Methylibium petroleiphilum PM1: one gene and its partner. The main gene of each other region encodes a partner of the protein of the gene in region 2 in a complex. Links are inferred from orthologs where the notes say so. Each region holds a gene or a part of one and is shown on either strand. Other genes may lie near its edges.

Evidence for each region.
Region 1: the proteins of metK (region 2) and groL are in contact, whole or in part, in a cryo-EM structure (PDB 8P4O), measured with the Escherichia coli proteins. The link is inferred for Methylibium petroleiphilum PM1 from one-to-one orthologs.

What each region holds. Positions count from the first base shown.
Region 1 is NC_008825.1:460,333-470,796, reverse strand. Bases 4,658-7,532 are described here. They hold groL (chaperonin GroEL), read right to left. Parts: upstream 6,981-7,532; coding sequence 5,334-6,980; downstream 4,658-5,333. Other genes in these bases: MPE_RS02135 (co-chaperone GroES), read right to left, coding at 7,104-7,394; MPE_RS02145 (DUF1631 family protein), read right to left, coding at 4,658-5,207. Outside these bases: yihA (ribosome biogenesis GTP-binding protein YihA/YsxC), read left to right, coding at 1-599; MPE_RS02150 (patatin-like phospholipase family protein), read right to left, coding at 615-2,963; more of MPE_RS02145, read right to left, coding at 3,024-4,657; MPE_RS02130 (P-loop NTPase family protein), read right to left, coding at 7,611-8,339; MPE_RS02125 (SulP family inorganic anion transporter), read left to right, coding at 8,528-10,333; MPE_RS02120 (glycine zipper 2TM domain-containing protein), read right to left, coding at 10,349-10,464.
Region 2 is NC_008825.1:3,451,833-3,462,395, forward strand. Bases 3,907-6,880 are described here. They hold metK (methionine adenosyltransferase), read left to right. Parts: upstream 3,907-4,789; coding sequence 4,790-5,971; downstream 5,972-6,880. Other genes in these bases: MPE_RS16415 (lysophospholipid acyltransferase family protein), read right to left, coding at 3,907-4,615; MPE_RS16425 (LysR family transcriptional regulator), read left to right, coding at 6,320-6,880. In the rest of the region: MPE_RS16395 (NAD(P)H-dependent flavin oxidoreductase), read right to left, coding at 1-436; MPE_RS16400 (alpha/beta fold hydrolase), read right to left, coding at 520-1,422; MPE_RS16405 (NAD(P)H-dependent oxidoreductase), read right to left, coding at 1,472-2,809; MPE_RS16410 (LpxL/LpxP family acyltransferase), read right to left, coding at 2,863-3,738; more of MPE_RS16415, read right to left, coding at 3,740-3,906; more of MPE_RS16425, read left to right, coding at 6,881-7,348; MPE_RS16430 (HpcH/HpaI aldolase/citrate lyase family protein), read right to left, coding at 7,382-8,365; MPE_RS16435 (phosphoenolpyruvate carboxylase), read right to left, coding at 8,429-10,563. UniProt on the Escherichia coli protein: Catalyzes the formation of S-adenosylmethionine (AdoMet) from methionine and ATP.

The DNA of each region.
Region 1 (10,464 bases), 3.0 Mb from region 2 along the record:
CGGTCAACGAGCTGCCGGAGATTGCCTTCGTGGGCCGCTCGAACGCCGGCAAGTCCACCGCGATCAACCTGCTGACGCAGCAGAAGCGCCTGGCCTTCGCCTCGAAGACGCCCGGCCGCACCCAGCACATCAACCTGTTCTCGCTCGGCCCGAAGGATGCGCCCGACGCGCTGTTCGCCGACCTGCCCGGCTACGGCTACGCGGCCGTCGCGCGCGGAGCAAAGCTGCGCTGGCAGCAGGTGATGGCGGAGTATCTGGAAACGCGGCGCAGCCTGTCGGGCGTGGTGCTGATGGTCGATTCCCGGCTGGGCTTCACCGAACTCGATCAACAGCTGCTGGCCTTCGTGGCGCCGCGCGTCGGCACCGGAGAGATCAAGCTGCTGGTGCTGCTGACCAAGGCCGACAAGCTCAACCGCCGCGAGGCCGATGCCGCGCTCGCTGCCGCGCAGGGGGTGCTTCGCCAGTTGGCGACCGACGACGCCGACCTGAGCCTCGCGCTGTTCTCGGCACTGAGCCGGCGCGGTGTCGGTGATGCCGCCCAGGTGCTGCACACCTGGGCGCACGGCGAGCCGGCGCCGGGATCGACGCCGGCTGGCTGAACCGGCCGCCGCCGCTCAGGGGCGGCCGAGCAGCAGGTAGACCGCGGTGTCGCCGCGCGGCGCGTAGGCCACGCCGACATAGAGCGGGCCCAGCCCGGTATCCGCACCGAGGAAAACGCTCGTGCCGGTGCGCAGGTCGCCGAGGCTCATCTGGCGGCGTTCGGCCCAGGCATTGCCAGCCTCCAACGACAAGCCGGCGAAGAAGCCACGGGTCAGTGCAGGCGGGGTCAGCCGGTAGTAGTAGCTGGCGCGACCGAACAGCAGGTAGTTGCCCTCGACCTGGCCCGGTTCGTAGCCCGAAAGATTCTGGAAGCCGCCGAGCGCATACAGGCCGCGCCCCAGCGGCGCCGAGCGGCCGGCGAACAGCGTGCTGCCGTAGAAGTTCAGCGTGTGCTTGGCGGCCCAGGTGGTGGCGACATTCACGTTGGCCTCGACGCGGCTGAAGTCGCGCTCGGCTTCACCGGCATCGCTGCCGCTGCGCACACGCCCTCCGGCCAGCTCGCCGACCAGCCGGTAGCCCTCCTGCGCGAAGAAGGCGTAGTCGAGCTGGTCGACGATGGCCCGCAGACGCAGGCCGATCTCGCGCCGCTCGGTGCCGCCGCCGGGCGCGGCGAAGTCGCGACTGACGATCAGCGTCTTGTCATCCCAGCGCTGCAGATAGGGTCCGAGTCGCAGCTCGCCGAACTCGCCCCAGGGCTGGCCGAGGTCGACGCCGAGGCGCAGGCTGCTGCGGCGGAAGCGACCGCTCTCGGGCCCTTCGGCACCAGCGTAGGTGACGACCTCGCGGCGGTCGGCGCTGGCTGTCGGGGCGATGAACCAATCGTGGCCCAGCGAGGTGTTCCAGCCCAGCGGGCGGTACCACTCGGTGGACCAGCCCGGCCGCGAGCCGATCTCGACCACGTTGCGCCACTCGCTGCCGACCTCGTCGAGCCAGCGCCAGACGTGGGCGATCTTGACGTTGAAGCTGCTGCGCCCGCTGAAGTCGGTGGACAGACCGAGCCCGAAGCGGAAGTAGTTCGGCCCCCAGGACTTCTCCTCGAGGTTGAACACCACGCCGTCGTCGCCGCTGCCGGTGCGCAGCAACTGATAGTCGACGCGGGTGTAGTCGCCGCTGGCCGCGAGGCGGCGCGCGTCCCGCTCGGCGGCATCGGCGGCGAAGGGCTTGCCGGGACGGGTCTCGAGCTGCTCGGCGAAGCGTTCCGGCCGCGTGACCTCGCTGCCGTCGAACTTCACGAACTCCAATACGGGCTGAGGAAGACCGGGCCGCGCCCGCGCCTGCGCCCAGCTCTGGTAGCTGGCCTGATCGACGCCATAGGCCTCGAGCTGCAGCACCATTTGGGCCGTCTGCAGCTCGCCCAGCTCGATGAGCTCCATGGCCTTCGCGAAGTCGGCCGAGCTCAGCAGGCCGAGCTGCGGCGCGATCAGCAGATCGCGCGGGCCCAGCGTCGCCAGGCTGCGCTGAACGTTCTGCTCAGTCAGGATGTTGATCATCTGCGTGGTCACGCCGATCAGCGAGCCCAGCGTGTCGCGCGCACCCAGCGGCGTGCCGATGTTGACGGCGATCACGACATCGGCGCCCATCGCACGCGCCACGTCGACCGGCAGGTTGTTCACCAGCCCGCCGTCACCGAGGATGCGCCCCTCGATCTCGGTCGGTGCGAACACGCCGGGCACGCTCATGCTCGATCGCATCGCAAGCGCCAGATCGCCCTCCTTCAGCACCAGCGGCTGACCGTTCTCCATGTCGGTGGCGACGGCACGAAAGGGCGTGGGCAGGCGGTCGAAATCGCGCACCGCACGCACCGGCAGCGTGTACCGGCGCAGCAGCGACTCCAGCCCGCGGCTCGACAGCGTGCCGATCGGCACGCGCAGCTCGCCGTCGCGCAGGCCGATCTCGAGCGCCGAGGCGATCTCGAAGTCCGTCTCCTTGCGCCGCTGCGACAGCTCGCGGCGCGCGACGCGGGTCGCGAACAGCTGGTCCCAGTCGACCTTGAGCAGCTCGCGCTCCAGCGACTCGGCGCTCATGCCGCTCGCATACAAGCCGCCGATGATCGCGCCCATCGAGGTGCCTGCGATCACATCGATCGGGATGCGCTCGCGCTCCAGCACCTTCAGCACGCCGACGTGCGCGAGACCGCGCGCTCCCCCACCCGACAGCACGAGGCCGATGCGCGGCCGCCCCGCGGGTTGCAAGGATCGAGGCTCGGGTGCCGCGGCACGGGCCGCGGCCGGGGCGGAGGCGGCAGACGCGGCGGCCGGCAGTGGCGACGGTGACATGCCGCCCGCCTCGGCCATTGCCGCCGCTGCGACGATCGCAACGATCAAGCCTCCCCGGAGCGACGACAGGACGCGGATGCGGTACATGCCGGGATTGTGCGGGGCTCTCGCACGATCCCCGCGACGGTGGCGCGATGACGCCGCGCCTCAGCCCAACGTGGTGTCGCGGCCGCGCGGCGGCGCCATCAGGGCGTCGACGGCGCGCTCGATGAGGTTGCGCTGCTCCAGTGGCCCGGCCAGGCCGCCGTCGGCCAGGCGCTCGAGCGCACGCCGCGTGAGGCCGTGCGTGAGTCCGAGTTCGGCGTCGCTGAACAGCCAGTGCTCGCGCGACTCGTCGACCCACAACACGCGCGCCACGGTCCAGTCGCCGCGGGCGACCAACCGGCACCAGGTACCGACCGCCAGGTGCTGCAGCCAGCCGCGCGCGCCCGCCACCGGCGCCTCGGGCATCAGCGCCGCCGGCACGGTGTCGAGCGTCGCGATGTCGAACATCGAGTCGCCGGCCGGCGTGCGCGGCGCTGGCTCGTCCGGCAGTTCTTCCTCGCGCATCCGGCGCACGATTTCCTCTGGCGTGAGGGACACCGCCGCACTCCCGATCGGCCGCAACAGGTCGGTGTGGCATGCCATCAGGGTGGCCAGCACGGCATCGCGTTGCGAGGGAGGTGTGGCGATGCGCGCCATGCCCTGCTGCAGTCGCTGCACCAGGCCCGGCACCGCGGCCACCAGGCGGCGACGGTCGTCCTCGCTGCGCAGCGGCGCAAGGCTGGCGAGCAGATCCGGCACCACGGCCAGCAGACCGCGCGTCGTGTCGGCCTGCTCGCCGTCGTTGATCAGGGCATGCGCCAGCACCTCGGGCCACGGCCCGGTGAGGAAGTGCTGCAGCGTCTCGTCCAGCACCACCGCCGCGGCCGGGCGGGCCGGCGTACTGCCCTCGATGCGCCACGGCGAGGTCGCGTCCTGCAGTTCGAGTCGCACCTGCCGGCGCAGCGCCTCGACCATCGTGACGCGCCGCGCGGCCGCCTGCAGCTTGGCGATCGGCGCAGCGGCCTCACGCCGCTCGGCGTCGAGCTCGCCGACCAGCAGCGAATCGAGCGCGGTCAGCGCCTGCGCGTGCACCGCGATCGCCGGCGTGGCCGCCTGCAGGCGCGTGAACAGCACCTCGACGTCGAGCAGCAACGCGCACAGCCGGGGATCATCGTCGTCCTGGAAGCCGGCCGTGTGCGACGCGAGCCGAATCATCATCTGCCAGATCGGGTGCGAGTGATCCTCCAGCACCCGGGGCTCGCGCAGCGCCACGCGCAGCAACGGTGCCTGCAAGCTGGCCAGCGTGGAACGCACCGGCAGCGGCAGCAGCGCGTCGTCGAGCACGGCGCCGCTCAGGTGGGCCACCAGCAGCATGATCTCGCGGTCGTCGTCGTGGCGGCCGGCCGCCTCGAGGAAGGGCAGCCGGGCCATCAGGCGGTCGGCGCCCTGGATCCCCAGCGGTCGCCGCGCCAGCACATGCACCAGATTGCGGTCGAGCTGCTGCAGCGAATCGGCCTCGTCCATCGGACCGGCGCGCGTGGCACCGTCGATGTTCGCGTAGCGCGTGCTGAGGCGGCTGCGCAGGCTGTCGAGTGCGCCGGGACGCGTCAGGTCGTAGCCGGAATTCGGCGGCGCGACCCGCCGTGCCGCCGGCGTGGAGCTGGCCTTCCAGGCCGCCTGGCCGACCCCCCAGTCGGCCAGGCGCCGGCCGGCGTCGATCGCGACCTGCTTCAGCGCCTGTGCCAGCGGCTCGCCGCTGGCGCGCATCAGTGCCTTGCGGGCCGGTGCGCCGAGGCCCAGCACCTCGCTGGCGTCCCACACCGCCCGCACCAGCAGCTCGGGCCGCAGCAGGTTGGAGGTCGCGCGCACCGCGTCCTGGCCGCGCAGCGTCGCTGTGCGCGACTGCAGCTCGTGCAGCTCGTGCTCGGCGGCGTGGTCGACCAGCTGCACCGCGCGCAGCAGCTCGATGTTCTCTTCGGCCTCGGCTTCGTCGACCAGCGTCAGCGCTTCGGCCGACCAGGCCGGACGCGGCGACAGCGTCGCGCCCGCGTCGGGCGCGCCGGCCTCGATCTCGCTGCGCCAGCGCGAACCCAGCAACTCACCGACGCGACGCGCCCACAGCGGATGGTTGTGACGCAGGGCCAGCTCGGCGTCGTCGCGCGGGCGCGCCGGCAGTTCGCGCAGCGCGCTGCGGGTGGTCGGTGCGTGCAGCGCCTGCAGGGCCTCGTTCGCGACCCGGCTCATCCAGCGCGGCACCTCCGCGAGACAGCTGTCGAGGTAGCGCTGCAGCAGCGGCGAGACATCCATGCGCCCGATTATCCCGGGAGCGTTCGCCGAACGCGCATGAAAAAGGGCCGCATTTCTGCGGCCCTTGCTGACGCGGTTCTGGGCAGAGCCCAGGCGGCCGGCCTCCCGTGGGAGGCCGGCGGGACATCACATGTCCATGCCCATGCCACCCATGCCGCCCATGCCACCCGGCATGCCGCCGGCCGGCGCGTCGTCCTTGGGCGACTCGGCGACCATGGCTTCCGTCGTCAGCATCAGCGCGGCCACCGAGGCGGCGTTCTGCAGCGCGGTGCGGGTCACCTTGGTCGGGTCCAGGATGCCCATCTCGATCATGTCGCCGTAGGTGCCGTTGGCGGCGTTGTAGCCGTAGTTGCCCTTGCCGGCGAGCACGGCGTTCACCACCACGCTGGCTTCGTCACCGGCGTTGGTGACGATGATGCGCAGCGGCTCCTCGATCGCACGCAGGATCAGCTTGATGCCGGCGTCCTGGTCGGCGTTGTCGCCCTTGATCGCACCGGCGGCCTGCTTGGCGCGCAGCAGCGCCACGCCACCGCCGGCCACGATGCCTTCTTCCACCGCGGCACGCGTGGCGTGCAGGGCGTCTTCGACACGGGCCTTCTTTTCCTTCATCTCGACTTCGGTGGCGGCACCGACCTTGATGACGGCCACGCCGCCGGCGAGCTTGGCCACGCGCTCCTGGAGCTTCTCGCGGTCGTAGTCGCTGGTGGCTTCCTCGATCTGCACGCGCACCTGCTTGACGCGGGCTTCGATGTCGCCCGCGGCGCCGGCGCCGTCGATGATCGTGGTGTTTTCCTTGCCCACCTCGACGCGCTTGGCCTGGCCCAGGTCGGCCAGCGTGACCTTCTCGAGCGTCAGGCCGACTTCCTCGGCGATGACCTTGCCGCCGGTCAGGATCGCGATGTCCTCGAGCATCGCCTTGCGACGGTCACCGAAGCCCGGCGCCTTGACGGCCACGACCTTCAGGATGCCGCGGATGGTGTTGACCACCAGCGTCGCGAGCGCTTCGCCTTCGACTTCCTCGGCGATGATCAGCAGCGGACGGCCCGACTTGGCCACCTGCTCCAGCGTCGGCAGCAGGTCACGGATGTTGCTGATCTTCTTGTCGTAGAGCAGCACGAACGGGTTGTCGAGCACCGCGCTCTGCTTTTCCGGGTTGTTGATGAAGTAGGGCGACAGGTAGCCGCGGTCGAACTGCATGCCTTCGACCACGTCGAGCTCGTTGTTCAGGCTCTTGCCGTCTTCGACGGTGATGACGCCTTCCTTGCCGACCTTGTCCATCGCCGACGCGATGATCTGGCCGACGTCGTCGTCCGAATTCGCCGAGATGGTGCCGACCTGGGCGATTTCCTTGCTGGTGGTGGTCGGCTTCGACTGCTTCTTCAGCTGCTCGACCAAGCTCACGACGGCCTTGTCGATGCCGCGCTTCAGGTCCATCGGGTTCATGCCCGCGGCCACGTACTTCATGCCTTCGCGCACGATCGCCTGGGCCAGCACGGTGGCGGTGGTGGTGCCGTCACCGGCGTTGTCCGAGGTCTTGGAAGCGACTTCCTTGACCATCTGGGCGCCCATGTTCTGGAGCTTGTCCTTCAGCTCGATTTCCTTGGCCACGGACACACCGTCCTTGGTCACGGTCGGGGCGCCGAACGAACGCTCGAGCACCACGTTGCGGCCCTTCGGGCCCAGCGTCACCTTGACCGCGTTGGCCAGGATGTTCACGCCTTCGACCATGCGCGCGCGGGCTTCACCTCCGAAAACGACGTCTTTAGCTGCCATTTGTATTCTCCGAAATCTGATTTGCCGGCTCGCGCCGGGGAATTCTTCTGTCTACGGCCGACCCTTGGGGCCTTGACTTCGCTGCGCGAAGTCAGCCTGCGACGAAAGCAAATCGCACGCGATTTACTTTTCAACCACGGCGAAGAGGTCTTCCTCGCGCATCACCAGCAGTTCGTCACCGTCGACCTTGACGGTCTGGCCGCTGTACTTGCCGAACAGCACGCGATCGCCGACCTTGCAGTTCAGGGCGATGAAGTCGCCCTTGTCGTTGCGCTTGCCCGGACCCACGGCCAGCACTTCACCCTGGTCGGGCTTCTCGGCGGCGTTGTCGGGGATCACGATGCCCGAAGCGGTCTTGGTTTCCTGTTCGAGGCGCTTGACGATCACGCGATCGTGCAAAGGACGAAGTTTCATCGCATCTCCTTGATGGGTATCGAATATCTACGGACTTGTTTCGCGCAGTTAGCGCAAGCTCACAATTGCGCAGCCAGAGACGATGATGCCGTCTCCGGCTTGTTAGCACTCAGTCTGCGCGAGTGCTAGCGACAGATTATAGGGGTCGCTCACGGCGTTTCAATAGCGCCGCGCCCGGAGCGTGACGAAGGCCCGACTTGCGGCGGGCCGCCGCGGTCAGACCCCCGCCGTCTCGATCTCGCTGAAGGCGTGGTTCAGCCAGAGCTTGAGACGCTGGCGCTCCATCAGACCCAGGCTCGGGCCTTCGCTGCCGGGCGAGTTGCGCGCGGCCCAGAAGCTGCTGTTGCTGGCGTCGATCTTCTGCACCACCGAGTCGTGCAGGCGCTTGAGCGTGATCACACGAGCGCCCAGTGCCAGCGCGCGATCCTGTTCGCCCGACTTCTCGAGCTGGCTGAAGTCGTCGCCGCGGAGCTGGTTGCGCACCAGCACGTAGCGCAGGCGCCGGCCGAAGCGGTCGAGCAGGCGCTTGAGCAGATCGACCGAGTCCTTGCCGGAGTCCATCACGTGCCAGTAGTGGATGGCGACACCGGACATGTCGGCCAGGTCCAGCACGCCCGACTCATCCATCCACTTCACCAGAGGATCATGGGTCTGCGCTGCCAGGTCGACCAGCACACGGCGGCCCGGGGCCTCGATGGCCGCCTCGACGATCGCATCCAGCGCCTCGTAGCGATCGGCCAGCACCGGCGAGGCGTAGCCTGCATAGAAGCGCATCAGCGAGCCGTGCGAACGGTCGGTATCGAAGCCGGTGAACGGGACCTCGTGGTCGATGAGGTACTGCGCCAGCAGACGCGACACGAGCGATTTGCCGACACCGCCCTTCTCGCCGCCGATCATGTGGATCCTCGACGTGGTCGCGGTCTCGAGCGTGGGAATCTGCGTCATGCTGCTCAGCTCTCCATGGCGAAAGGCGGAACGTCGGCCGGCGGGATGCCAGGTCGAATTCGTCGCCCGGTGCGGGACATTGTGCAACGCAGCGAGTTGGGCCACACGGTGGGCCGCGCGATATCGCATCGCGTTCTGCTCCGCGACACGGCCCCTCGGCGGGGCCGGAACGGCTTCTATCATTCGGCATGTCCTCACCCGCTGCGCCGGCTGCCGGCCCGCCCTGGCTACAACGCTGCTTCGGTCCGTGGGTCAGGCTCGTGTCGCGCGAGACGCTGCGCGCCGACCTGCTGGCCGGCCTGCTGGGCGCCGTGCTGGTACTGCCTCAGGGCATCGCCTTCGCCTCGCTCGCCGGCCTGCCGCCGCAGTACGGCCTGGCCACCGCCATCCTGCCGTGCATCGTCGCGGCGCTGTTCGGCTCCAGCCTTCACGTGATGTCGGGGCCGACGAACGCGAACTCGCTGGCGCTGGCGGCCATGCTCACGCCGCTCGCCTGGGTGCGCAGCCCCGACTACATCGAGCTCGCGCTGACCGTCACGCTGCTGGTCGGCGTGATGCAGACCCTGATCGGCGCGCTGCGCCTGGGCAGCATCGCCAACTTCATCTCGCCGGCGGCCTTGCTCGGCTTCACCGCCGGCGCCTCGGTGCTGATTGCGCTGCATGCCCTGCCCGACCTGCTGGGCATGAGTTCCGGCACCGGGTTGAGGCCGATGCTCGAGGCCCTCTGGCAGCGGCCGCTCGAGGTGGTGCACCTCGGTTCGCTGGTCGTCGGCGTGGTGGCCCTCGCGGTCACGCTCGCCGTGCGGCACTGGCAGCGGCGCTGGCCCGCGCTTCTGCTGGGGCTGGCGGCCGGCACGCTGGTCGCGGTGCTGCTGAACGCCGGCCATGAGGACGGCACGTTCTGGCACGTCGAGCAGATCGGTGAGGTGCCGCTGCCCTGGCCCCGCTGGCACTGGCCCGACATCGACATCTCGCGGCTGCGCGACCTGGTCAGCATCGCCTTCGCCCTGACGCTGGTGGCGCTCGCCCAGTCGATCTCGATCGCCAAGGCCGTGGCCGCCCGCTCGGGCCAGCGCATCGACGCCAACCGCGAGTTCCTCGGCCAGGGCCTGTCCAACGTGGTGGGAGGCCTGACCTCCGCCTATGTCTCCTGCGGATCGCTGAACCGTTCGATCCCCAACCTCGAGGCCGGTGCGCGCACGCCACTGGCTTCGGTGTTCTCGGCCGGGCTGCTGCTGTTGCTGGTGCTGGTGAGCGCCCCGCTGCTGGCGCTGATCCCGAACGCGGCGATCGCCGCGGTGCTGCTGCCGGTCGCCTGGAACCTGCTCGACCTGCCCGGCTGGCGGCGCCTGATGCGGCTAGAACGCAGCGACTTCGCGATCGCTGCGGCCACCGCGGTGGCCACCGTGAGCCTCAGGCTCGAGATCGCGATACTGCTCGGCAGCATCCTGTCGCTGAGCAGCTACCTGCAACGCACGGCGCGGCCGGCCATGCGCACGATGGGGTTCGATTCCGTGGCGCCGGACCGCCCCTTCGTCGTGCTCGACGGCCAGACCGAGGCGCTGCCGGAGTGCCCGCAGCTCAAGCTGCTGCGCATGGAGGGGGCGGTCTACTTCGGCGCCGCCCAGCACGTGTCGGACACCCTGCACCACCTGCGCGCGGCGCCCGCCGCGCCGCGCCACCTGCTGGTCATGAGCAAGAGCATGAACTTCATCGACCCGGCCGGGGCCCAGGTCTGGGACGAGGAGCTGCGCGCCCGCCGGGCCGACGGCGGCGACCTCTATTTCCACCGCCCGCGCCCGCCGGTGCTGGAGCTGTGGGAACGCTCGGGCTTCCTCGACGCGCTCGGTCGGGACCATGTGTTTTCCGACAAGCACAGTGCAATCGCACGGATCGTGCCGCGCCTCGACCCGGCGATCTGCGTCGGCTGCAAGGTCAGGATCTTCGGCGAGTGCGCCCGCCAGCCCGGCGCGCCGCCGGCGCCGGAGATCTGAACCGCCGCGGCCCGATCAGCTGCGCGGTTGCGGTGCCGGCGGCGGCTGCACCGACTGCGCGCGCGCGACGCGCGTGGTGCCGCCGGTCGAGATCAGCACCACCTGGTCGCCGGGCTGGAAGCTTTCCTTGC
Region 2 (10,563 bases):
CCATCAGCTCGGCCGACGGGAGCCCGAAGTGGAAGCTCACCACCGGCGGCTCGAACTCGGCCAGCAGCTCCGCCTCCTCGGCACCGAACGCGCGTCGCCCCGGGCCCGGCGGGATGGCCGAGGCGTCGATACCGAACTCGCGGTAGTACGGCGCCAGCGTGGCCCGCCAGTTCGCCTCGCGCTCGCTGCTGGGCACGGGCGGTGCATGGCAGAAGAAGTTGACGTTGTAGGGGCGTGCGGTCCGTTCGCGGATCGCGGCCAGCTCGCTGCGCAGCGCGTCTGCGCCCAGCATCGCGGCCGGCAGCGAGCCCAGCCCGCCGGCGTTGCTGACGGCGACGGTCATCGCGCCGACCTGCACGCCAGCCATCGGCGCCTGGATGATCGGCAGCTCGGTGCCGAGCAGGGCGAGCAGTTGGGAGGTGGCAGCGCTGGACATGGTGTCTCCTTGCGGTCGGTAGGCGGTGGGCGCTCGGCCGCACGCGCGTCGGGTGGCGCCGTGGTGCGGGAGAAAGCGGCCCCTCAGTGAGTCTGCAGGAAGCGCAGCACGCGATCGTTGATCGCATCGGGCCGCTCGACCCAGAAGAAGTGGCCCACGCCGTCGATGCGGTCGACCTCGGAGCCCGGGCCCAGTTGGCCGAGCATGGCCTCGGCCGCCGCCGCGTCGAGCGCGATGCAGCCGTCGTCGTTGCCGTGCAGGTAGAGCGTGGGCTGCGGCACCGGCCGGCCCAGCACCGCGGCATGCTCGTCGGCCCAGGCCGGCGTGCCGAAGCGCTGCGGAGCGAAGAAGTCGCGGTAGTAGCCCAGCGCCGCGTGCAGGTGGGCCGGGTCGCGCAGGCAGGCCTTCACGTGCGCCATCTCCGCCGCAGGCTCGTGGCCCGGCGACCAGTCGCGCCACAACTGCTCGAGGAAGGCCAGGTCGTTCGCGGCCACCCAGCGTTCGGCGATGTCCATCTGGAACAGCCAGAAGTAGAACGAGCGCTTGAGCTGCGGGTAGCGCGACGCGATCGCCCCGAACACGCGGAAGTGCGGCACGCTGCCGATCACCGCGCGGCGCCAGCGCGCGGGCTCGGCGGCCAGCGCACCGTAGGCGGCGAAGGCACCCCAGTCGTGGGCGATCAGCACGGCGTCACCGGCGCCGCCCAGCGCCTGGTGCAGCGCGTTGGGATCGTTCGCCAGCGCGCGGCTCGAGAAGTCGCCGTCGGCCGGCACCCCGGTCGGCGCATAGCCGCGCATGAAGGGTGCCACGGCGCGGTAGCCGGCCCGGGCCAGGCGCGGCAGCAGATGGCGGTAGGTCCAGGGCGAATCGGGAAATCCGTGCAGGCACAGTGCCAGTGGCCCGCTGCCGGCCTCGAGATAGTGGAACTGCAGGCCGGCGGCGCGCACGCTGCCGCGCCGGAATTCCGAGGCTGCCTGTTCGTCCATTGCGTTCTCCTTCCCGGCGCCCACGGATGCGCTTCCCGGGCCCCGACGTTCAGCGGAAGGCCGCTTCCATCTCGCGGCGGAACTGCACCGCCTCGCTGCGGGCATCGAACTCCACGTCGTTCCATCCGACCGGCCGCCCGTCGGCGATGTCGCGCTTGAGCCTGACCTTGTGCGCCAGCCCCAGCGGCAGGTAGCCGCCGGCCAGCGAGGTGGCCGCCGGCATCAGCTTGCCGTAGACGGTGTAGCCGCCCTCGCCGTCGAGCACCTCGCCGGCACGCAGCGCGCGCTTGGCGGTCGCCACCACGTCGCCGCGCCATCCGGTGGCCGCGCCGGTCGCCTCGCGGCGCAGGCCGGCGCTGGCCACGCTGATGCCGAGTTCCAGGCCGATCAGGTGGAAGGGCTTGTACATCGACGAGTACTCGCCGCTCGGGTCGGTGACAAGGCCGTACTCCTTGAAGCAGCGGCGCACGTACTCGCTGTCGGCCGCGAAGGTGACGTAGACGCCCCAGCGCAGGTCGCGGAACACCGGGCGGCCGTCGCGCTCCAGCGAGGAGATCACCTCCACCTGGCCGCGGTGCTGCAGCAGGCCGCCGTCGGCGCGCGGCTTGAGCAGGCGCGCCAGGTCATCCACGCCGCAGGGCGGGAAGGCCAGCCCGTCGTCGGCCGGTGTCAGGCCGCAGGCGTTGGACACCGCGGCCATCTCGATGGCGCTCTTGGTGCCGTCGAGGAAGCTGTTGAACATCTGCGCGTTCATGCCGCCCGCCCTGGCGTCGTCGGCGCTCAGGCCGTAGTGGTTCCACACCGTATCGGGCGTGCTGGCGTGGTAGCTCGGCAGGTACTTGGTGCCCTTGCCGGCGGCCACCACCTGGAAGCCCGCAGTGCGCGCCCAGTCGACCATCTCGCAGATCAGCGCCGGCTGGTCGCCGTAGGCCAGCGAGTAGACGATGCCGGCCTCGCGCGCCTTGCGCGCCAGCAGCGGGCCGGCCAGCGCGTCGGCCTCCACGTTGACCATCACGATGTGCTTGCCGTGCCGGCAGCACGCCAGCACGTGGGCAATGCCGGCGGCCGGCGAGCCGGTGGCGTCGATCACCACCTCGACCGCGTCGCTGGCGATCACGGCCGGCGTGTCGTCGGTGAGGCAGGTGCTGCCGCTGCGATGGGCGTCGTCCAGGGTCTTCGCGCCGAGCCGGTCCTCGTCCCAGCCTACCGACAGCAGCGCCGCCTTCGCGCGTGCCGGGCTCAGGTCGGACACCGCCACCAGGTGCAGTCCGGGGGTGCGGCGCACCTGACTCAGGAACATGGAGCCGAACTTGCCGGCGCCGATCAGGGCCACCCGCAGCGGGCGGCCGTCGGCGGCGCGCTGCGCGAGCATGGCGTGAAGGTTCATGGGGCGTCTCCTGTCGAGGGTGTAGCGGGTGGAGCGCGCTCCGTCGGGGAAGTTCAGCCGCCGTACAGCGGCGCCTCGCCGGGCGGTCGCGTCTTGAAGCGCTTGTGGACCCAAAGATACTGCGCCACGTGCTCGCGGATGCGCTCCTCGATCCAGCGGTTCATGCGCAGGGTGTCGGCCTCGGCATCAACGGTCGGGAAGTCGTCCCAGGGCTCGAAGAAGCGCACCCGGTAGCCGCGTCCGCCGGGCAGCATGTAGGCGATGACCGGCTGCACCTTCATGCCCAGCAGCCGCGCCATGCGCGACGGCGCCAGCAGCGTGGCGGCCGGCACGCCGAAGAAGGGCACGAAGGCCGCATCCTTGGCGCCGAAATCCATGTCGGGCAGATTGAAGAAGCCCATGCCGTCCTTGATGGCGCGCATCAGCGGCTTGGCGGTCTCGTTGCGCGCGAAGATCCTGGCGTTGCCGTAGCGCAGCCGGGCGCGTCGCAGCGCTGCGTCGAACACCTTGTTGCTCTGCGCCTGGTAGATGGAACAGCCGGGCCGCGCCACGAACAGCTGCACCGCGGCGCCGGCCACGTCGAGGCCCATGAAGTGCGGCACCAGCCACATCACCGGGCCGTCGTGGGTATCGGCGAAGCTGGCCGGCCCCTCGATGTGCATCAAGCGACGCAGGCGGGCCGGCGAGGCATACCAGAGCAGGCCGCGCTCGAGCAGGCTGCGGCCCAGCCAATGGAAATGCTCGCGCGCCAGCGCCTGGCGCTGGTCTTCGGTCCAGGCCGGGAAACACAGCGCGAGGTTGCGCAGCGCGATGCGCCGGCGCGACCCGGCCACGTGCCACAGCAGCCGCCCGAGGCCGCGGCCCAGCGCGGCGAGGATCGGCAAGGGCAGCCAGTGCAGCAGCCACAGCAGGAAGAGAACGAGGCGCATGTCAGTCGTCGGCGCCGGCGACACCGCCGGAGCGTGGTTGCTTGTAGCGGTGGTAGCCCCACAGGTATTGCTGCGGGCACTGGCGGATCAGGCCTTCCATCGCGCGGTTGATGGCCGCGGCGGCCTCGGCCGGGTCGGCGGGCAGCGGCTCGCCGAGCTCGCTGACGCGCACCCGGTAGCCAGCGCCGCCGGGCAGGCGCTCGCCCCAGATCAGCAGCAGCGCCGCACCGGTCTGCTGCACCAGGCGCGCGGCCAGGGTCATCGTGTAGGCCGGCTGGCCGAAGAACGGCGCCCACACGCCCAGGCCCTCGGGCGGTACCTGGTCAGGCAGCAGGCCGACGACCTCGCCTCGCTTGAGCGCGCGGATCATCTGGCGCACGCCACCCAGCGTGGCGGGCGCGGCATCGAGCCCGGGCCGGCGGCGCGCCGCCTCGACCAGCGGGCGCAGCCAGGGCTTGCGCGCCGGGCGGTAGAGCACCGTCATCGCGCCGCGGCCGGCGCCGTAGTGCTCGGCATACGACTGCCCCACGACCTCGAAGCAGCCGAGGTGGGGCGTCAGCATCACCAGCCCGCGACCGGCGGCCTGGGCCCGTTCGATCAGTTCGCCGCCCTGCCACTGCACCGTCATCGGCAGCGCGGCCTCGGGCGGGCGGGCCCACAGCGGTGGCAGCTCGGTGAGCATGCGGCCGGCCGCGCCGATGGCCTGCCGCGCCTGCGGCCACGGCACGCCGGCGAGCGCCACGTTGGCGCGGAAGCGGCGCCGGTAGTCGCCCGAGGCGGCATAGACCAGCCAGCCGATCGGCGCGCCGAGGCCGTGCAGCAGCCACAGCGGCCAGCCGGACAGCACGCGCATCAGGGTCGTCAGGAATCGGCTCATCGAGGGTCGTTAGAATTGTGGCGTCGCCGAGTTACGGAACTACTTGCGGGGCGATTGCAGGGCCGGTCGGGTCTGCCGGGTCGAAGGACCCAACAAACCGCTAAAGCGTTCGCCGCTCCTCCCGACCCGGGCCGGCAACGCGAGTTGCAATGGATCGATTGATGGAGTTTAAGAGTGGCCAACGACTTCCTTTTCACCTCTGAGTCCGTCTCCGAAGGGCACCCCGACAAGGTGGCCGACCAGATCTCGGACGCCATCCTCGATGCGATCTTCGCGCAGGACCCGCGCTCGCGCGTGGCGGCCGAGACGCTGACCAACACCGGCCTCGTGGTGCTGGCCGGCGAGATCACGACCAACGCGCACGTCGACTACATCCAGGTCGCGCGCGACACGATCAAGCGCATCGGCTACGACAACACCGAGTACGGCATCGACTACAAGGGCTGCGCGGTGCTGGTGGCCTACGACAAGCAGAGCAACGACATCGCGCAGGGCGTCGACCAGGCCAGCGACGACCACCTGAACACCGGCGCCGGCGACCAGGGCCTGATGTTCGGCTACGCCTGCGACGAGACGCCCGAGCTGATGCCCGCGCCGATCTACTATGCGCACCGCCTCGTCGAGCGTCAGGCGCAGCTGCGCAAGGACGGCCGCCTGCCCTTCCTGCGGCCCGACGCGAAGAGCCAGGTGACGATGCGCTACGTGGACGGCAAGCCGCACAGCATCGACACCGTGGTGCTGTCCACCCAGCACAGCCCCGACCAGAGCGAGACCGCGAAGAAGATGAAGGCCTCGTTCACCGAGGCCATCATCGAAGAGATCATCAAGCCGGTGCTGCCCAAGGAATGGCTGAAGGACACCAAGTACCTGATCAACCCGACCGGCCGCTTCGTCATCGGCGGCCCCCAGGGTGACTGCGGCCTGACCGGCCGCAAGATCATCGTCGACACCTATGGCGGCGCCTGCCCGCACGGCGGCGGTGCGTTCTCCGGCAAGGACCCGACCAAGGTCGACCGCTCGGCCGCCTATGCCGCGCGCTACGTGGCCAAGAACATCGTCGCCGCCGGCCTGGCGCGGCAGTGCCAGATCCAGGTGGCCTACGCGATCGGCGTGGCGCGGCCGATGAACATCACGGTCTACACCGAAGGCACCGGCGTGATCCCCGACGACCAGCTCGCCAGGCTGGTGGCCGAGCACTTCGACCTGCGCCCCAAGGGCATCATCCAGATGCTCGATCTGCTGCGCCCGATCTATGAGAAAACCGCAGCCTACGGCCACTTCGGCCGCGAAGAACCCGAGTTCAGCTGGGAGAAGACCGACAAGGCGAACGCGCTGCGAGCAGCGGCCGGGCGTTGAGCCCGGCAGGCGCGTAGCGCCTCGTTCGCCTTGGGGCGAAGTTCATGTCGCGCAACGACGTGAACGCAGACCACAAAGCTGCGGCGCAGGCTCACTTCGCGCCAGCGAAGTGAAGGGCCTCCAGGCCCGTGCCGCAGCCAGAAGAATCCTCGGCGCAGCCGCTGACAGGATGCAGCGGCCGTCCAGGCCGTGGCGACCCGACGCTGCGGCCAGACCGGCTGTCCCGCAGCCATCCCGCCGGGGGCAAGCCCCCAGGGAGTCGCCCTGACTGCGACCGGGCTATTCGGTTCTGCAAAACAGGAACGGGCCGGGCCGATCGCGTAGCCTAATGGGTCGACACGCCGTCCGATGAGCAACCCCCTCCGCAACGCCACCTTCCGCCAGCTCGCCGCCTTCAACGCGGTCGCGCGGCTCGGCAGCGTGTCGCGCGCGGCCGACGAGATGCACCTCACGCAGCCGGCGGTGTCGATCCAGCTCGGCATCCTGGAAGACGCGGCCGGCACGCCGCTCCTGCGGCGCAGCGCGCGGGGGGTGAAGCTCACCGAGGCCGGCGAGCTGCTGGCCGGCTACGCCAGCCGCATCCTCGACCTGTGGGGCGAGGCCGGCGACGCGATGGCGGCGCACTGCGGCGACATCGCCGGCCTGCTGCGCATCGGCGCCGTGACCACCGCCGAGTACCTGCTGCCGCCGCTGCTGCTGGAGTTCGTGCGCGAGCACCCGCAGGTGAAGGTGAAGCTGCAGATCGGCAACCGCGCCGACGTGGTGAACCAGCTCGCCGGACAGGACATCGACCTGGCCATCATGGGCCGCCCGCCCGCCGAGCTGAAGACCATCTCCGCCGCGTTCGCGAAGCACCCGATGGCCTTCGTCGCCGCGCCGTCGCACCCGCTGATGACCACGCCCAAGCCCGGCCTCGCTGCGCTGAACCAGGCCAACCTGCTGGTGCGCGAGCGCGGCTCCGGCACGCGCACCACGGTCGAGCAGTTGTTCAAGGACGCCGGCGTGTCGCTGACCATCGGCTCCGAGATGTCGAGCAACGAGGCCATCAAGCAGATGTGCGCGGCCGGCTTCGGCGTGGCCTTCCTCTCCTTGCACTCCTGCGTGCTGGAGCTGGAGACCGGCATGCTGGCCATCCTGCCGATGCCGGACTGTCCGATCGAACGCGACTGGCACGTGATGCACCTGGCCGGCCGGCCGGTGCCCGCCGCCGCCGCCGCCTTCGAGCAGTTCCTGCGCGTGCATGGCCAGGCCTGGATCCACTGGCGGCTGGAGCACATGCGGCGCAAGAGCGCCGCGGCCGGGGCACCGGCCGTGAGCGCTGCCGCCGCGGAGCCGACCGTCCCGGCGCGCAAGAAGGTGGTGCGCAGCGCGGCGTGACCGAGGCAGCCGGGCGCGCGTCCCCGCGCCGCCTCAGCCCTTGGCCGCCGCGCTGATCGAATCGGCCTTCGCGAGCAGCGCCTCGGCCATGCGGATGCTGGCGATGTCGATCAGGCGGCCGTCGAGCGAGACCGCGCCGCGGCCTTCCTTCGCGGCCTGCGCCATCGCCTCGAGGATGCGGCGCGCCTTGGTCACCTCGGCCTCGGACGGCGTGAACACCCCGTTGGCCAGCTCGATCTGCGACGGGTGGATCGCCCACTTGCCCTCGTAGCCCAGCACGGCCGCGCGGTTGGCCGCGGCCCTGTAGCCGTCGGGGTCACCGAAGTCGCCGAACGGGCCGTCGATCGGGCGCAGGCCGTAGGCGCGGCAGGCCACCATCATGCGGGTCTGCGCGGCATGCCAGGGGTCGGTCCAGAACGCCTGGCGGTTGCCCTGCTCGTCCTTGTCGGTCAGCACCACCGAGTCCTTGTTCACGCCGCCGATCACCGTGGTGCGGGCGCGCGTCGACGCGGCGTAGTCGGCCACGCCGAAGCTCATCGCCTCCAGCCGCCGGCTCGACTGAGCGATCGCCTCGACGTTGGCCATGCCGAGCGCCGTCTCGATCAGCACCTCGAAGCCGATGCGCTTGCTGCGCCCCTTGGCGTTCTCGATCTGCGTGACCAGCATGTCGATCGCGTACACGTCGGCGGCGACGCCGGCCTTCGGGATCAGGATCATGTCGAGCCGCGGGCAGGCCTCGACGATGTCGACCACGTCGCGGTACATGTAGTGGGTGTCGAGGCCGTTGATGCGGATCATCATCGTCTTCGTGCCCCAGTCCACCTCGTTGAGGCCCTGGATGATGTTCTTGCGCGCCTGCGGCTTGTCGTCGGGCGCCACCGCGTCCTCGAGGTCGAGGAACACGATGTCGGCGGCCGACGCGGCGGCCTTCTCGAACATCGCCGTGTTGGTGCCAGGCACGGCCAGCTCGGAGCGGTGCAGGCGCGGCGTGGCCTGGTCGATGATGGTGAAGCTCATGGCAGCAAGTCCTCGATGATGGAAAAGGGGAAAGCGGAGAAAGGCAGTGGGTCGCCCGACGCGTCAGCCGGTGGCGCCCAGGCCGGCGGCCGCGCAGTTGATCGACAGCAGGAAGGCGGTGCGCACGTCGTCGTCGCCGCCGTCGCGCAGCGCGCGCAGCAGTTGCACCTGCTCGCGGCTGACCTGGTTCATGGTCTGCAGCCGGCGCGCCAGACGGCGACGCAGCTGCGGGAAGCGCTCGGCCACCTGCCTGCCGCCCGACACCTTCAGCACCATCTCGCAGGTGAGGCGGTACTCGCGCTCGATGGCCTGGAAGATCGGCTCTCGCACCGCCGGGTCGGCCACCAGGCCGGCGAACTCGCGCGCGATGTCGAGGTCGACCGTCAGCAGCGTCTTCTCCACCTCGTCGATCACGGTGCGGAACAGCCGGCCCTCGTGGAACATGCGCTGCAGCAGGTCGAGCCCGCGCGCCTTGCGCACCTCGACGAAGGCCGCCAGCCCGCTGCCCAGGCCGTACCAGCCGGTCAGCATGTGGCGGTTCTGCGTCCACGCGAACACCCAGGGGATCGCGCGCAGGTCGGCCAGCGTGCGCGCCTGCGTGCGCCGCGCCGGCCGCGAGCCGATGTTGAGCAGGGCCAGCTCCTCCAGCGGGCTGGAGCCCTGCAGGTAGGCGAGCAGGTGCTCCGACTCCATCAGCTGGCGGTAAGCCGTCCACGACACGCCGGAGATCGCCTCCATCGCCTCGTCGAACTCGTGCTTGGGCACCAGCGCGGACTCGCGCTCGGACAGCAGCACGTGCTGCAGCACCGACGACGCGAGCAGCTCCACCTGGTAATGCGCGGTGCCGCGGTTGGCGTACTTGTACGACACCACCTCGCCCTGCTCGGTGCTGCGGAAGCCGCCGCGGATCGAGCCCGCGGGCAGCGCCGCGATCGCGCGGCCGGTGGGCGCGCCGCCGCGGCTCACCGAGCCGCCGCGGCCGTGGAAGAAGGCGATCTTGACGCCGAGATCCTCGCCCAGCCGCGTCATCGTCGCCTGCGCCTTGCTCAGCTCCCAGTTGGCGGTGAAGTAGCCTCCATCCTTGTTGGAGTCCGAGTAGCCGATCATCACCTCCTGCACGTTGCCGTGCAGGCGCAGCGAGCGCTGCACCAGCGGCACCGCGAGCAGCTCCTTCAGGATGGCCGGCGCGCGCCGCAGGTCGGGAATGGTCTCGAGCAGCGGCACCACCGGCAGCGTGCAGCGCTCCACCGCCTGCGCATCGTTGAACAGCCCGGCATGCTTGGCCAGCAGGTAGACGCCCAGCACATCGGTGGCGCTGTGGGTCATGCTGAGGATCAGCGTGCCGAAGGCCTCGCGGTCGACGCGGTCGCGCATCTCGGCGACTGTGCGGAAGGTCGCCAGCGTCTCCTGCGCCTCCGGCGTGAGGCCCGCGGTGGCGAGCGGCGCCTCGCCGGCGCGGCGCGGCGCGGCCAGCTCGGTGAGCAGCCAGTCCTTCCACTCGGCGCTGTCGCTGGCCGGCGGCTCGCTGCCCCGCACGGCACGGTAGAGCTCCCCGAGCGTGGCGTTGATGCGGATCGTGTTCTCTCGGATGTCCAGGCGCACCGTCGCGAAGCGGAAGGTGCGCACCTCGCGCAGCAGCGGTGCGAGGAAGGTCTTCGCGAGCGGCTGGGCGCCGGTCTCGACCAGTGCACGGTGCATCAGCTCGATGTCGCCGATCAGCTGGTCGGCATGCTCGTAGGGCGCGGCATCGCGCGCGGCGTCGGCCGGCTCGGGCTGCTCGCCGTTGCGTGCGATCGTCGCGTCGAGCCTGGCCAGCATGCCGGCGATGAACTGCCGGAACAGCTCGCCGGGGTTGCGCGCGGCCACGCCGGCGCCGTCGGGCAGTGCAGCCAGCGCCGCGGCGACGGCGGCGCGGAAGTCCTCCGGCAACGCGGCGGCCCGCTCGCTGATGCTGAGGTTGCGCGCCAGGTCGGCCAGCCGGCTGCGGTAGCGGCGCAGGCTCGCCAGGCGCATCTGCCACAGCGTGTGGCGCGTGACCGTGCTGGTCACGAAGGGGTTGCCGTCGCGGTCGCCGCCGATCCACGAGCCGAAGCCGAACACCACCGGCAGCTCCAGCGTCTCGCCGGGGAACTGCTTCGCGAACGCGGCCTCGATGCGGCCGTAGAGCTGCGGCACGACGTCGAACAGGTTCTCGTCGA